One region of the Peribacillus sp. FSL R5-0717 genome, then DNA from elsewhere that is predicted to be linked to it. Evidence: riboswitches for the same ligand, from Rfam matches in the RefSeq annotation. Region 1 holds a riboswitch; the other holds the start of a gene.
The links. Region 1 has a riboswitch for cobalamin ahead of NYE65_RS17750 (ribonucleoside-diphosphate reductase subunit alpha). Riboswitches for the same ligand answer to the same signal wherever they lie in the genome.

Region 1 (8,225 bases):
GCGCATTCCTTATGGTATTAATCGTGGTATTGAATGATGTACTTATCAAAATACCGATGGCTGCACTTGTCGCAGTCATGATCATGGTTTCAATCGGGACATTTGACTGGTCTTCCCTAAAGAGGCTCACTAGAGCTCCTAAGTCGGATGCAACCGTGATGATCGTGACGGTCCTCATTGTCCTTTATACACATGACTTATCAAAAGGCGTATTTGCCGGAGTGCTTTTAAGCATGATTTTCTTCTCGGCTAAAATTTCTAAAGTGGCAGTAGAGAAAACGGCAGACATCCAGGCTAAGAAAATCACTTATCGTATCAGCGGACAAATATTTTTCGCTTCTGTCCAGGACTTTGTTTCAAAGTTCGACTTCAAGGAAAAAGCCGATGCAATCATCATCGACTTCTCCCATTCCAAGATCTGGGATGCTTCAGCAGTCGGTGCTGTCGATACGGTTATTCTTAAATATCAGCTCTTGGGAATACCTGTCCAAGTCCAAGGACTCGATGAAGAAAGTTCTACATTGCTTGAAAAACTCGCCACCTCAGAAAGTAAAATATCTTAAAGAAGTAAAATTCTGCTGAATAGAAACTTTTCAAACCGACAAAATAGATAACATGAATCATTTCCTTTTGAAAGGAGCGAAAAGCATGACACCCGAGCAGGATTATACGGCAGCAAATCTGTCACCGGATTTATTGAAGGAACTGAAAAGCTTTGAAAGCAAACTTGGCGAGGAAGCCAATAAAGAATTGATTGTCATCGCCTATGAAAAAGAAAAGGAATCTTTAAATTAAGAAAAAAGACTCAAACACCCTTAATGGGATGGTTGAGTCTTTTTTTGAATGTACAGAAAAAGGGTGCCCAAGTTTTTAACGAGCAACCCTTTTCCTGTATTATTTGCTGAATACGTCGGTTAAGACCGGCACGATTTGTTTTTTACGCGATACAACGCCTTCCAAGACGGCGATGTTATTGTTTAATGAAACGTCATATGCCTTTTCAACCGCATATGCCGCTTTACCAAGAGCCAAGGCAACGGAATCATTAGTCAGGATATCCGTTACGACGAATAGGAACAAGTCCAATTCCTTCACTGCGATGACCGCTTCAATCGCTGCTTCCAATTCTGCTTGCTTAGCAAGGACTTCGTTCGGATCAACGGCATTGACCTGTGCTATTTCCACTTTAGCCATTCCCATGGAGAATTCCTTGGCATCAAGAGTGATGAGCTGGGCAATCGTTTTGTCGCTTAAGTCAGCTCCCGCTTTCAACATTTCCAAGCCATATTTTTCAGCGTCGACTCCTGCAATGGCAGCCAGTTCCATTGCTGCTGCAACGTCCTGCTCCGTGCAAGTCGGGGATTTGAACAATAAAGAATCGGAAATGATGGCAGACAGCATAAGACCTGCGATTGCTTTAGGGACTTCAATGCCGTTTTCTTTATAAATTTTATTTAAGATGGTTGCCGTACAGCCAACTGGTTCTGCACGGTAATATAATGGATCGCTTGTTTCAAAGTTAGCGATACGGTGATGGTCGATAACTTCCAACACACGGACTTGGTCAATATCTTCAGCACTTTGCTGGCGTTCGTTATGATCGACCAGGATTACGCCATCAGCTTCCCCTGCAACTTTTTCCACAAGACGGGGAGCATCGAATTTGAATTGGTCCAATGCATATTGAGTTTCACCATTCACTTCACCCAGACGAACTGGTTCAGCGTTGATACCTAGCTGTTTTTTAAGATCTGCATAAGCGATTGCTGAACAGATTGTGTCTGTATCCGGGTTTTTATGTCCAAAAACTAATACTTTTTCCAAGATTTTATCCCCTTTTTCATAAATATTTTTCCGCGAATCCCCTCAGTGCAATAACGGAGAGCCACCTTTACTAGACACTTTATTTTAACACAAAATCCCGTAAAATCAGCGCTTGATTTATCCATTCCCCCATAAAATCTTTCATTCCCCCACCCTCTTCCATCACTTTGTCAATAGATAAGGGTTGGTTTTTTTCAAATATATTAGTTGAATTATCATCGTATATGGCTTACGATAATATAAGCAGAAATACTAGATATTGATTACATAAACAATTCCAATAACTATATATAGAATTTTTATAATCCAAGGTGCCAGTGATGGCTGAAAAGGGAATCCGGTGTAAACCCGGAACTGTCCCCGCAACTGTAAATGTGACGAAATGAGAAAACCACTGTATAGCTCTCTATACGGGAAGGACTCAAAGTAGGATGATCATGAGTCAGGAGACCTGCCTTGAATTTTTCACGTTTCTTATTCTTCGGGGATTGAGATGATGAAACGATAGTATAACGGCTATTTTTTCATGCCTCATTTATTCTATCGTTTGATCCGCTCAATTCTTTGGGCGGTTTTTTTATTTTAGCGGAAGTTAACAAGGAGGATTATTAATGACTCAAACATATAACTCTACCATAAGTGAAAATGACACAGAAGCGAAATCCATCCAGCTTGAGATGTTATCGAAGGAATTCGAAGGCCGTCTCGATATGGAAAAGTTCAAAAAGCGTTTTACAAAATGGCTTGATCGCAAAAGTGACTCAACCGAAGAACAGGCATCAAAAAAACTGATTCAGCTCGCTCTTGAAGGCGTGGATATCGATGCCCCGGATTGGACTTTCGTTGCTGCAGCAGAACTGTTGAATACAATGTATAGGGATGCACAAGCCAATCGAGGTTATGAAGGCAAGAGTTATGGCCCGTTCTATGAGCTGATCACAGAACTATCCCAGCTATCGGAAGGTCAGCGTTATCCCATTTATAAACCAGAACTGCTATCTTCATATACAAAAGCGGAAATTGAGGAATTGGGATCGGTGATCGACCCGGAAAAAGATAAATTATTCTCTTACATAGGCATCTACTTATTGAATGACCGTTATCTGGCCCGCCCAAAAAAGGACAAGGTCTTCGAACTGCCGCAAGAACGTTTCATGATCATCGCGATGGAAATCATGCGAATGGAAAAAACGGAGCACCGCCTGCAACTGATAAAAGAAGCATACTGGGCCATGTCCAACCTTTATATGACCGTTGCGACTCCTACACTCTCCAATGCAGGTAAAACACATGGACAGTTAAGCTCCTGCTTTATCGACGCAATTGAAGATTCCATCGACGGAATTTACCTATCAAACTACGATGCGGCAAAAGTATCTAAATTCGGCGGCGGTGTCGGTCTTTACGTCGGTAAGGTTCGCTCGCTTGGTTCCGATATCCGCGGTTTCTCTGGAAACAGTTCCGGCACGACGCCCTGGATTCGACTATTCAACCAGACAGCTGTAAGTGTCGATCAATTGGGGCAACGTAAAGGTGCCATCGCGATTTACTTGGATGCCTGGCATAAAGATATCATGAGCTTCCTCGATTTGAAGACTCAAAACGGGGATGACAGATTAAAAGCACATGATATTTTTACAGGTGTATGCATACCGGATTTATTCATGGAGGCTGTACGCGACAGAAAAGAATGGTATCTTTTCGATCCGCATACCGTTAAGCAAACCCTTGGATTTTCACTTGAAGATCTTTATGACGAAAAGAAAGGCGAAGGAAGCTTCAGGAATCATTATGCACTTGCTGTCGAGGCCGCAGAAAATGGCACGCTTCCAAACTATAGCTTTGAAAAAATCAATGCGATGGACATCATGAAAAGCATCATGATTTCTCAATTAGAAGAAGGCGTACCGTATATGTTCTACCGCGATGAAGTGAATCGGAAGAATCCGAATAAACATAAAGGTATGATTTATTGTTCTAACCTTTGCACGGAGATTGCCCAAAACCTAAGCCCTTCGACGATCACGGATGAATATGAAACAGAAGATGGAGATGTTGTTGTGGTTCGTAAAAGCGGCGATTTCGTTGTCTGCAACCTTTCATCCATTAACTTGCCCCGAGCGGTGGGCAGCGATGTTCTGGAAAGATTGATTCCCATTCAGATCCGTATGCTGGACAATGTCATTGATGTGAATAATCTTCCTGTCAAACAAGCATCCATCTCGAACAAACGGTACCGGGCAATTGGTTTAGGAACGTTTGGATGGCATCATTTACTTGCCACACAGAATATTTATTGGGAATCCGATGAGGCTGTTCGCTTTGCAGATGCTTTATACGAAAAGATCGCTTACTTAACTATCAAGGCATCCAACGAACTGGCCAAGGAAAAAGGATCTTACCCATACTTTGAAGGTTCTGATTGGCATACAGGGGACTATTTCGAACTGCGTGACTATACAGATCAAAAATGGCTGGATTTAAAAGCAGACGTGCAGGAGCACGGAACCCGTAATGGCTATTTAATGGCGATTGCCCCCAATTCATCGACAGCCAAAATCGGTAATTCCACGGATGGAATCGATCCTTTGTATGAAATTGAATTTTACGAAGAAAAGAAAAACTTCAAATTCAAGGTGACCGCACCAGGCTTGACGCCAAATACGTATGAATATTATAAAAAGACGCGATTCAATTTGGATCAACTGGAAAGCATCAGGCAAAATGCAGCCCGCCAACGCCATATTGACCAAGCAATCAGCTTTAATCTGTATGTACACAATACAATCAAAGCGAAGGTCCTTTTGGATATCCATTTAACGGCATGGGAAAGCGGGTTGAAATCAACGTATTATGTTCGTTCGACGTCTTCCGAATATGACAATGCCTGCGAAAGCTGTTCAAGTTAACGTCAATCATGACCCAGTAATCTATTCTTAAAGGAGTTTTCACGAATGACCAATCATATAAAAAAAATTCGGATGCTCGAACCGACGCATCCAACAAAGGCAACCGGTGTTTTCAAAGGAGAAGCTTCAGGCTTCCTCCTTTGGAACGATATACAGTATGAAAAATTCTATGATACCTATACACAGCTCATCAATAACTTTTGGAAGCCTTCGAGCGTGAACATGATTCAGGATAAAAAGCAGTGGGGCGAATTGGATGAAGATATCCAGGACGCTTTTCTCGATATCCTTACGATGATTGCTGGAATGGACAGTCTTCAAACGCCAACTTTAGTAGAGATCCTTCGGTACATAAAAGATCCGGCGGCAAAAGCTATCCTGGCCAACATGGCCCAGCAGGAATCGATCCATAATGAGTCTTATTCCTATATCCTTGCTTCCTTGATTCCGGTAGGCAAGCAAAAACAGCTTTTCGACCGCATCAAAGAACATCCTGAAGTGATTAAGCGTAACCAACCGATCGTTGATGCTTATCAAACGTTCGTGGACGATCCCAGCCCTCAGCATTTATTCGAGGCACTGATCCATTCAACGAACCTTGAAGGGATTTATTTCTATTTGGCTTTCGCCTTTTATTATAATCTAGGACGCCAAAATCTAATGACCGGTTCAGCTACGATGATATCCTATATTCATCGCGATGAAATGGTCCATTTCGATTTCATTGGCATGCTCGTTCAAATCTTGATGTATGAATATCCTGAGTTAAATAATGAAGAAAACACGAAGTTCATCTATACAACGATTGAAAAAGCAGTCGAACTCGAAAAGGAATGGTCTGAATATATGCTCGAAGATATCCAAACGAAAGCCGATCTCGATTTGGAAGAATTCAATGAGTACATCGAATATATCGCCAACAAACGGTTACGTATGCTAGGCCTTGAAAATTTGTATAAAGAGTATGGCGAGAACCCGATGCCATGGATCAAAACGTTCGATGATGAATCCATCGGCCTTACCAAAACCGATTTCTTCGAACAGAAGTCAAGGACATACAGTCAAGTAAATGCCAGCAATGGGTTCGATGAGCTGTAAAATCGCCATTGTCTATCATTCTGCCGGCGGCAATACAAAAGCGCTTGCCGAAGCCCTCGCTGCCCTTTTACCTGAGGCTTTCTTATATCGAATGAATGAATTCGATTTACGTACATTGCCGGATTACGATGCCTTGATCGTCGGCACCTATACATGGGGCAATGGGGAGCTTCCCGCTAAATCAGCAGCCTTTTATAAAGAACTGGAACAGTTGCCTATTGCTCGCCTGAAAACGGGAGTCTTCGGCACTGGCGAAACCAATTATAATCATTTTTGTGGGGCGGTCGATCATTTCCGGGATATGTTATTTGCCAAGAGCCAGTTATTGGTGACATTGAAGATAGAACAGATGTATCAAGAATCAGACCTGCACAGACTTCAAAAGTTCGCTTCGCTATTCCAGAACTGACTGAAAGGGGATTGCGTTTTCGCATATCCCCTTTCAGTGTTTTTTTTAAAACTTGGCTCCCTCAATCATAGCAACGGTAAGCATGAAGTATAATGGAGAAAAAAGGAGATGATATCCAATGACTGAGAATATAACCCAGTTCCTTCCTATCCTTTTTATGCTAGTGCTTGTCGCATTCGTTATATTCATCGTGTTTTTCCTGTCAGGGCATTTTAATCGTACTAAACGGATCGAAGAAAAATTGGACAAAGCATTAAAGGAAATCGCCGAAAAAAAGGAAAAATAAAAAGACTCCAAAATCGGAGTCTTTTTTTTATATGCGTTCAATTATTTTTGAACGTTAGCAGCTTGTGGTCCACGAGCGCCTTGCTCGATTTCGAAAGAAACTTCTTGGCCTTCTTCAAGCGTTTTGAAGCCTTCACCTTGGATAGCTGAGAAATGTACGAATACATCGTCTTGGCCTTCAACTTCGATGAAACCGAAACCTTTTTCTGCGTTAAACCATTTTACTTTACCTTGTACCATGATAGTTCCTCCTGTGTTTGGAAAAATCCATTTTATTACTATTTTTGGTTCTGGATAATGTTTCAAGAGGAATCCTATTACAGTAAATCCTTCTATCAAACTTTTCCGAACAAAAATAATTACTCATATTATATCATGGAAAATCCTAAAAAAACAAGATTATCGCCGTAAATCAACCGACAAATTATCCTAAAATTCTACATATTCCTCTTCTTGCTTTGTCGGAAGCCTTCGTCCAATAAGTAGCGCTCCGCCTCAACCGGACTTTCGAAACATTCCTCAAGATTCGACCCTGAATAAACATTCCAAAGCAGGTCTTCCTTTTGAAGTGTAAGCTCTTGCTTTTCAGGGCCAATCCATGCCCCTTCCAACCTAGCGAACTCGTTTTCCTCTTCTTCAATTTCAGCCGGAGGTTCAGATAGGTAATCCACGCTTCTTTGGATCAATTCTTTTAATTCGGCTTCATTATAGTCACGTATATTGATAAACCCTTTACGGTCAGTGTCTTTTTTTCTCATTTGCCCTGCGTAAACGAACCCATTTCCATTGGGATGCAAGTGCTGAACGACGATCTTTTTCTCCTGGACGCTATCTGGATAATGGAAGTTCACACGTCCCAATGAAACGTCTTTTCGCTGTAATTCCGGAAAAGTTTCAATAATGCTCAATTTTTCTTCAAATGTTAACAAATTTCTTCCTCATTTCATTAGTTCATATTGTTTGTCGATTATAACACAGACTGATTAGAAACAATAATCCCCCTCTTCCATTATAATGTAATGAAAAGGAGTGATAGGATTTGATCATGAGAATTCGGGACCTGGAATCAGACTATGGCCAGCAGCTATTTAAACTGCAGAAAGAATCCTATAAGGTGGAAGCAGAAATGATCGGTTTTGCCGATATACCTCCTCTATTGGAAACATATGAACAATTCATACATTGCCATGAAACGTTTTTATGCTATTTAAAGGGTGATGCCTTAGCTGGTGCCATATCTTATACAAAAGAGAATGGCCAATTGCTGATTTGCCGAATGGTCGTCCATCCTGATTATTTTCGGCAGGGTATTGCGGACGCATTGTTGCATGCTCTCCAATTACACGTCGACTGGGAAAAGATATCCGTTTCGACCGGTAAAATGAACCTTCCCGCACGAAACCTTTACGAAAAAAACGGATTCACCCATAAAGAGGACGTAGAAGCGGCACCTCGCTTATTCATAAGCATATACGAAAAACAGCATTCATTTTATGTATGTCACGATAAAAAGCATAATGAATGAAATGACAATGATTACGGCAACCCATAGCCAGGCCAATGTCATATTCCCGGAGTCCATGGCGATATAAATCGCGGTCGGTATGGTTTGTGTCTGTCCGGGAATGTTACCGGCAAACATGAGTGTGGCCCCGAATTCCCCCAACGCACGCGCTGAACTTAAGATGGCACCTGTGACG
Region 2 (8,225 bases), 1.3 Mb from region 1:
TACTAGGGAAAATTGCTTTTGCTGCACTGGCGGATTATCAAAAGCAAAAGAAAAGTGGGAAAAATCCAGTTTTCCATGTGAACAATATTAAAGGTTTGAAGAATGTGGAATGTTGGGGTGACCCATCCGATAATGTAGATGTGAAAAAGGAAGCCTAAGTACTCATTAAGCTTACAAGTAAGTCCTTGAAAGGGGATTTTACTTGTAAGCTTTTTTCGTCTTTTCCCTCCTTTTTTCATCATTATTGAATATTGCTTCGTTTTTTACACAAAATACCTTTGTCTTTAATACTGCAATGATAATTTAAAAACTAGGAGTGAAAAAAATGGATAGGAAGCAATCAAAAAATGAATCTTCAGAAGTTGCCGGGAGAATATATGATGTCAGCGATTATAAACGGGAAGATCCTTTATCTTCTGGACTGGCTCGAACCCACGAACAAGTCTCGGATACTTATGCGGAAGGCGAGATAAAGGCAGTCATTGATGATGTAAACGGAAGAGATATTGAGATTAAAAAAGAAAAGGAAGAAAAGTAATATTGAGGTTTTTGTTTTTGAACAAGGATTATCGCTGATATTTTAAAGATATATCGGGTCCCCTAGCTTCTGGAAAGATGAAACAGAAGTTAGGGGATCTTAATTAATAAATTTTTTCTGTTTCCAAGTTTTGAAGCAATTCTTCCTTCGTTCTTGGGAAAAGGTCCCTTTCTGCAAGATTCCTTGTTTGAAGAAGGGCTTGAAACATTTCAAAAACCCACGGTTTCTCCAGATGTGCCTGCAGCAAAACGTCTTCATCATGGAAAACGGAAACAGGGTCCCCTTGGTATATGACCTTGCCATCGTTCATGACAACGATTTCATCAGCCCATTGGTAAGCAAAATTAACATCATGAGTTGAGAGGATTATCGTTTTGTCAGGGTGGTGGATACTGTCCAGCAGATTCATGATCTGTCTTGAGAAATAAGGATCCAATCCAGCGGTAGGCTCGTCCAGGAGCCAGACATCGGGCTCCATGGCAAGTACCCCTGCGATGGCGACCCGTTTTTTTTGCCCAAGGCTCAAAAAATGGGTAGGTCTATCTTTTAGTTCGGTTACTTCCGTTTCAGCCATTGCCCAATTTACTTTCTCCTGCACTGTAATTCTATCCCATCCTAAATTCATTGGTCCAAACGATATATCCTGTTGTACATTAGCGGAAAAGAGCTGAGAGTCGGGATCTTGAAAAACGATACCGACTTGCTTTCGTAATGATAATAATGCTCTACGGTCATATTTCATTTTCTTGCCCTTAAATCTGATCTTTCCTGCAGTAGGTTGTAATAGACCATTTAAATGGAGGAATAAAGTCGATTTGCCAGCACCATTATTGCCTAATAATGCAATTTTTTTACCTTGTTGGATCGTTAACGAAAGTCCTTTTAAAGCGAAGGTTCCATCTGCGAATTGATGGGTGAGGCCTTCTATATGAAAAATATGCTCGTCCATTGTTGGGTTGCCTCCAATTTACAAATATCCATTAATAAGGATTAAGCTTCCTAGTATGACAATCGCAATCAGCCAATTGCGTGAGGAATAGGTGTAAGTATCCTCGATATAGGAAAGGTTCTCCTGATAGCCTCTTGCGTTCATGGCCATCGTCAACTGTCCAGAGCGCTGCAATACTCCTAAAAATAATGATGAAATTAGTAATCCGAGAGATCGAATGCCTTTCCTAAAGGAACCATACCCCAGCCGTGAAGCTTGTGATTGGTGAATGGCCAAAGCCGTATCTAAAAAAATAAAGATGAATCGATAGGTCAATTCTATTAAATCGACCAATAACGAAGGCACTTTAAGTTTTCGCAGCACGGATAGGATGACGGTAATGGGTGTAGTTAAGGTAAGGAAATATAAACAGCTGATGCTGCAGAATACGACAGTGATCAAATTGGCCACCGTACCAAAGCTGTCATCGCTGATGAATATTTGCCAATTCCCGATCTTCCAGGACCACCATATATTCGAAATCGAAGTGAATTTACTAGTGAAAGAAAAAAGGATGGTAATGGTTCCTGATAGTATAAAAAATCCTGGTAATAGAAGTAATTTAAGATAATAAGAAAGCGGGATTTTTGCCGCGAAAATGATTAAAGCACTCATCACCGTAAAAGTGATGAGCGAAACGGCCATATCCCTTACCGTTAACGAAAACAGCAAAAGAGAGAGTGCAAAAACCATCTTTTCCAACGGATGTACATCCTTTAGCCCATTGAAATAGGCATATTTATCAATGAGTAACATGCTTCGATTTTTCGGCCAATTCTTGTTTGGTTTGCTTATTCCTTTGTCTCATCACACCAATGAAGTATCCAATGAAACCGGCTCCGATTGCAGCTTGAAGCGCAAATAATAAGCTTTCGGTTTCTGCACCTGGCGGCTCCCAAATACTGTTGAACCATGGCTTGTATTCCGGATGGATCTTAGTGATGGCTTCCTCAGCTTCGCCGTCGGCACCGCCAAATTCCGTTCCTTGTTGGGTGATTAATGGTAAGGTTGCAAGAATGACAACCAGGAAAAGCAGCAGTAAACTTTTTTTCATTTTAACGGGCCTCCTTAGATAAAACTCGCAGCAATTTCAATTCGCCTAGATTGTATTTTTTCAAGAAATTCATTACGACGACTGTCAATAACCCCTCACTGATGGCCAAGGGAATTTGGGTCAGGGCAAAAATCCCTGCAAATTTAACGAAAGAGGCCATGAATCCTCCTACTTCGGATGGGAAAGCAAGAGCAAGTTGAACGGAAGTTACCACATAGGTGCCCAAATCACCAAAAGCAGCTGCCAAGAATACGGCAAGTGAAAAAGACCATCCCAATTTAGTTGCGCCCTTGAAGACAAAGTAAGCAATGAAGGGTCCGCAGACGGCCATGGAGAATGCATTGGCCCCTAATGTCGTCAATCCTCCGTGTGCCAGTAAAACAGCTTGAAATAACAGAACGATGGAGCCGACTACACTCATGGCCAATGGTCCGAATAGTATGGAACCTAAACCAACTCCGGTAGGGTGCGAAGAACTTCCCGTAACGGAAGGAATCTTTAGGGCCGATAATATAAATACAAATGCGCCCGATAGGCCAAGTATCATTTTTGTTTCTGGGTTTTCCCTTACTTTGGACCTAATGGACCGGTAACCCAAGATTAAAAATGGAAGCGTCACGGCCCACCAGAATATAGCCCATTCTATGGGTAAAAAGCCCTCCATGATATGCATGGCCAATGCCCGTTTCGGGACAAAAAGCAGTAAAATGACAAAATAAATAATTTTCCAATTGGTTCTTTTCATTCTTTCTCCTTTCAACACTTTTAATTATTCTGATCAATCTTGAGAAGAAAAGCGGCGCCCAAACTAAAAAGCACTTCTCTCAAAGGAAAGAAGTGCGTAATGAACAGGAATTTTGCAGCATGAACCAACCATGGGCCATTTTGCCTGATCCGCACGCCCATCCTCGTAGGCTGAAACAGTTTCACGCTTCATGGCAGGTCTCCTGGCTTTGGTTCATCATCCCATTACATCCTTCCCATCTCATTTGACAGTGGATTAAAGTTAACGTAATGGAAATTCCCTTTACAGTGGCGGGACCGCTCCGGATTTTCACCGGCTTCCCTTTTAAGCTGAATTTCGAGAAATTCAACACCATGAAACTTATGTAATTATTTAGAAAATTCTCGTATAGTGTACCATAAAGAAATAATTCCAGCTACACTATCTTTTTTTTGGGCCGAATTTTGTTGCGAGGAAAGGATTGTAACTGGTTTTACACGTTTAAACTTTTCTAAACAGTCGGAATAAACTATTGAATTTTGACAAAGTTGTTATATGATAGATTAAGTTAGTTGGAAATGTATAATAAAACCAAATATTTCATTTTAAAAGTGCCCTTGTGTGAATAAGCAAGGGATAATAGGGAAATCGGTGAAAATCCGATGCAGCCCCCGCTACTGTAAACGCTGATGAAATTGTCGATAGCCACTGGCAAGATGCCGGGAAGGGACAAAGTAAAATGAAGCGTAAGCCAGGAAACCTGCTTTTAAAATTGTATGATACTTTTCGGAGGGAAAGGTAGAAGGACTATGACGATTTTGGGAGGATTTGGCATGCTTGCCTTTGGCTTCTCATTCATATAGTTTTTTTAAAACCTTGACTCTTATGTTAAGGTTTTTTATTTTGCCTTTTCCCTGAACTCAGGAGGAAGAAGATGACTACTTGGAACTTGACGGGTACAAATACGCATCTGTTGATTTGTAATGGGAGCAGCTGCATGAAAAAGGGCGGGGAAGAAGTAACCCAAGCGATTCGTGATGAAATTGCTTCAAAAGGACTGGATCTGAAAATCCATACAACGAGGACACGCTGTAACGGAAGATGTAAGGATGCCTGCGTTGTGATTGCCTATCCCCAAGGAAACTGGTATCGAGTGGAAACGCCTGATTTCGGTCGGCAGATCGTCAGTAATCTCGATGATGGTGACTTTGTTCCACAGATGATCTATCAGTACAATGACGGGGAAATGACCCCTAATCCAGATTTTCCTGCTCATACGGGTATTTCAAAGAACAAAGCGTAAAAGGAGATGTCTTAATGAGTACAAACGGTAAATTATTCGTCGTGGGCTTTGGGCCCGGGAATTTTGAACACATTACCAAACGTGCCGTCGAAGCCCTTCAAGAAAGTGACTACATCATTGGTTATAAAACTTATGTTGAACTCATTCAGGGACTGCTAACAGATCAAACGATCATTAGTACGGGGATGACTGAAGAGGTATCACGTGCACAGGAAGCAGTGAAACAAGCGGAGCTGGGAAAGAAAGTGGCGGTGATTTCCAGTGGGGATGCCGGAGTTTACGGGATGGCAGGGTTGGTTTATGAAGTATTGATTGAAAAAGGCTGGAAAGAAGAAACTGGAGTGGGCATTGAAGTCATTCCTGGCATTTCTGCAATCAACTCATGTGCGTCTTTACTTGGGGCGCCCGTCATGCACGATTCGTGTACGATCAGCCTCAGTGATCATTTAACTCCTTGGGAACTGATCGCTAAAAGGGTTGAAGCAGCTGCAATGGCAGACTTTGTCATTGCACTTTATAATCCGCGCAGCGGCAGGCGGACCCGGCAAATTGTTGAAACACAGAAGATTCTCCTTCGCTACCGCTCGCCGGATACACCTGTAGGGTTGGTGAAAAGTGCTTATCGCGATAGGCAGGATATTGTCATAACCAATTTGCAGGATATGTTGAATCACGATATTGGAATGTTGACAACCGTCATTATCGGTAATTCATCCACCTTTTTATATGACGACAAAATCATCACACCAAGAGGCTATCAGAGAAAATATACGCTGAATTCGGAAAAGCAAACATTGAAGCCGCATCAGCGACTGCAAAAAGAAGCGGAACCGTGGGCATTAGATCAAGAAGCCTTAACAGAGTCCGCTGGAGGAGTTGGATTACTTACAAAAGCACCAGAAAAGAAGCCAGCTTCCTTTGAAATGGCAATGGAGGCCCTGTCAAGAGTCAAGGGTCAAGCCGTTAAGCAGTCCATTCAGCCGATTGTTCAGCAAAAAATGGAGTCGGTATTCGAACTTGCCGTTAGTCCAGGTGTGGCGAATAAACAATTCACTCCCAAACAAATGATGACACTTGCGGAAGTTGTCGGGGAAAAGGGAACGATGGAGTATACGCCAAATCATAAAATCGTCTTAAAGATCCCGACAATGGATCCGGAAGTCATTACAGGGAAATTGCAATCAGCAAACTTTCTTTTGTCGCCGATTGGGGATGTACTGACTTTAAAAGCCTGTGATTTCTGTGATGGTGAAAAAGCGGAATCCATTCCTTATGCGGACGAAATACACCGGGTGCTTGGCGGAATGAGCATGCCCAAGGAACTGAACATCGGTTTTAATGGGTGTGGGATGGCTTGTTATAGTGCTGTGATGGATGATATCGGGATTGTCTTCCGAAAAGGGAAGTTCGACTTATTTCTTGGAGCTAAACCGGTTGGAAGAACAGCCCATCCGGGTCAGCCGGTAGCGGAAGGCATTGAACCGGAACAGCTTGTAGAACTGATCACGGACATTGTCGGCGAGTATAAGCAAAATGCCCATCCAAATGAGCGGCTTTTTAAATACTTCAAACGTTCGAAAAAGATACAGAATTTTTCATATCAGGACATCGCTCCCAAAATAAACATAGAGCCTGCGCCTTGTGAAGACTAATCAAGAGGGGGAAAGTAAATGAAAGCAGTTTTGTTCGTAGGACACGGAAGCCGGTTGGCTTCGGGAAATGAAGAAGTCCGTCATTTTATTGAAAATATGATTCCGGCAATGGACGGGCGTTTCCTAGTGGAAACGTGCTTCTTGGAATTTGCGGCACCGAATATATCCAAAGGAATCGATAATTGTGTAAAACGAGGGGCTACTGAAGTTATCGTCATACCGATCATTTTGTTGCATGCAGGACATTCGAAATTACATATCCCAGCTGAAATAGAGGATGGGAAAACAAAGTATCCAGAAGTGAAATTCACATACGGCCAAACGATCGGGGTCCACCATGATGTATTGACGATCCTGACAGACCGTCTTGAGGAAGCGGGATTCGATACGACCTCTGAACATTCTGAGACAGCGATATTGCTAATTGGCCGAGGCGGCAGTGATGCTGATGCCAATAGTGATATATATAAAATTTCACGATTATTATGGGAAAAATTAAGCGTTAAATGGGTCGAAACAGCCTTCATGGGTGTAACGGACCCTCACGTGGATGAAGGTATTGAACGATGCATCCGATTAGGGGCAAAAAAAATTGTGATGCTGCCATATTTCCTCTTCACTGGGGTGTTGATGGAAAGAATGGAGGATATGCTGAAAGGCTATCAAGAGCAATATCATGATCGAGAATTCATATTGGCAAAGTATTTTGGATATCACCCAACCTTACAGAACATTCTGCAAGAACGAGTAATTGAAGCCAGTGAAGGCAAATCAAGCGGGGCGCGTGATTTGGAAAACTATCGTAAACATGTCGAGGAACATGGACATGCTCACCATCATCACCATCACGACCACGATCATGATCACCATCACGACCATGATCATCACCACGATCACGACCATGATCATCACCACGATCATGATGGGCAAGCGGTGGGGACATCAAAATGATTTTGTTCTTGGCGGGTACAAGTGATGCAAGGGAATTAGCGATTGAGATGCAGCAGGTGGGGTACAAGGTTTTGGCAACTGTTGTAACCGAATCGGCTGCTAAGAGTTTGCAGGATGCAGGGATATCCACCCGGATTGGCCGATTATCTGCAGAAGATATGACATCTTTAATCTCTGCAAAAGGTTTTCAGGCTGTAGTCGATGCAAGTCACCCATTTGCCGAAGAAGCATCCAAAAACGCCCTTAACGGAGCAAAGGCAGCAAATGTTCCTTATATTCGTTATGAGCGTGAAAGTCAACGGTTTCAGAATGATAAATTGATAGTTGTCCGTGATTATGAGGAAGCTGCCAAGCTTGCCGCAGAAAAACGGGGAGTCATCATGCTCACGACCGGAAGTAAAACCCTAGCCGTGTTTGCAAAAGAATTGGTGGGGCTCGAGAATACCAGAGTCATAGCGAGAATGCTGCCACGCATGGACAATATGGAAAAATGTGCACAGCTGGGCATTGAACAAAAAAATATCGTTGCGATTCAAGGTCCATTTTCCAAAGAATTAAATAAAGCTCTATATGAACAATATGGGGTCACATTGATGATAACGAAAGAAAGCGGCAAGGTCGGTGCGGTTGATGAGAAATTGGAAGCCGCGTTGGAATGTGGAATAGAGACGATCATGATATCACGACCTGATGTTGACTATCAAAATGTTCATTTCAGTTTTGATCATGTCATTGCCGAGTTGAATAAACAGCTAATTGAAAAATAGGAGGAATGCAAGATGGATTTTAAAACAGATTTTAAACCACTAACGGTAGACCCTGACAAAATATATGATTATAGCTTTTCAATCATTGCTGAAGAAATGGGCAATCATGATTTTTCTGAAGATGAATGGAAGATCGTCCGCAGGGTCATTCATGCTTCAGCGGATTTTGAATTGGGAAGAAGTGTCATCATCCACCCAAATGCCATTCAAGCTGGTGTGGAAGCCATTCGCAAAGGAAGGCATGTCAT

Region 2: it holds a riboswitch for cobalamin, as region 1 does, so the genes downstream of both, NYE65_RS23655 ((2Fe-2S) ferredoxin domain-containing protein) here and NYE65_RS17750 (ribonucleoside-diphosphate reductase subunit alpha) in region 1, are expected to answer to the same signal.

Annotation. Positions count from the first base shown of each region.
Region 1 covers NZ_JBBOOF010000001.1:3,674,766-3,682,990, reverse strand. The annotation lists gene NYE65_RS17765 (SulP family inorganic anion transporter) at 1-563, shown strand, start outside; gene NYE65_RS17760 (hypothetical protein) at 649-795, shown strand; gene NYE65_RS17755 (manganese-dependent inorganic pyrophosphatase) at 895-1,824, opposite strand; cobalamin riboswitch at 2,117-2,297, shown strand; gene NYE65_RS17750 (ribonucleoside-diphosphate reductase subunit alpha) at 2,436-4,733, shown strand; gene NYE65_RS17745 (ribonucleotide-diphosphate reductase subunit beta) at 4,779-5,831, shown strand; gene NYE65_RS17740 (flavodoxin domain-containing protein) at 5,821-6,240, shown strand; gene NYE65_RS17735 (hypothetical protein) at 6,359-6,526, shown strand; gene NYE65_RS17730 (cold-shock protein) at 6,568-6,765, opposite strand; gene NYE65_RS17725 (hypothetical protein) at 6,963-7,454, opposite strand; gene NYE65_RS17720 (GNAT family N-acetyltransferase) at 7,571-8,050, shown strand; gene modB (molybdate ABC transporter permease subunit) at 8,012-8,225, opposite strand, start outside.
Region 2 covers NZ_JBBOOF010000001.1:4,932,363-4,940,587, forward strand. The annotation lists gene NYE65_RS23620 (alanine/glycine:cation symporter family protein) at 1-158, shown strand, start outside; gene NYE65_RS23625 (YozQ family protein) at 326-538, shown strand; gene NYE65_RS23630 (energy-coupling factor ABC transporter ATP-binding protein) at 642-1,487, opposite strand; gene cbiQ (cobalt ECF transporter T component CbiQ) at 1,506-2,282, opposite strand; gene NYE65_RS23640 (energy-coupling factor ABC transporter substrate-binding protein) at 2,269-2,580, opposite strand; gene NYE65_RS23645 (energy-coupling factor ABC transporter permease) at 2,582-3,325, opposite strand; gene NYE65_RS23650 (hypothetical protein) at 3,389-3,517, opposite strand; cobalamin riboswitch at 3,501-3,696, opposite strand; cobalamin riboswitch at 3,897-4,086, shown strand; gene NYE65_RS23655 ((2Fe-2S) ferredoxin domain-containing protein) at 4,239-4,607, shown strand; gene cobJ (precorrin-3B C(17)-methyltransferase) at 4,622-6,259, shown strand; gene NYE65_RS23665 (sirohydrochlorin chelatase) at 6,278-7,210, shown strand; gene cobK (precorrin-6A reductase) at 7,207-7,977, shown strand; gene NYE65_RS23675 (precorrin-8X methylmutase) at 7,990-8,225, shown strand, end outside.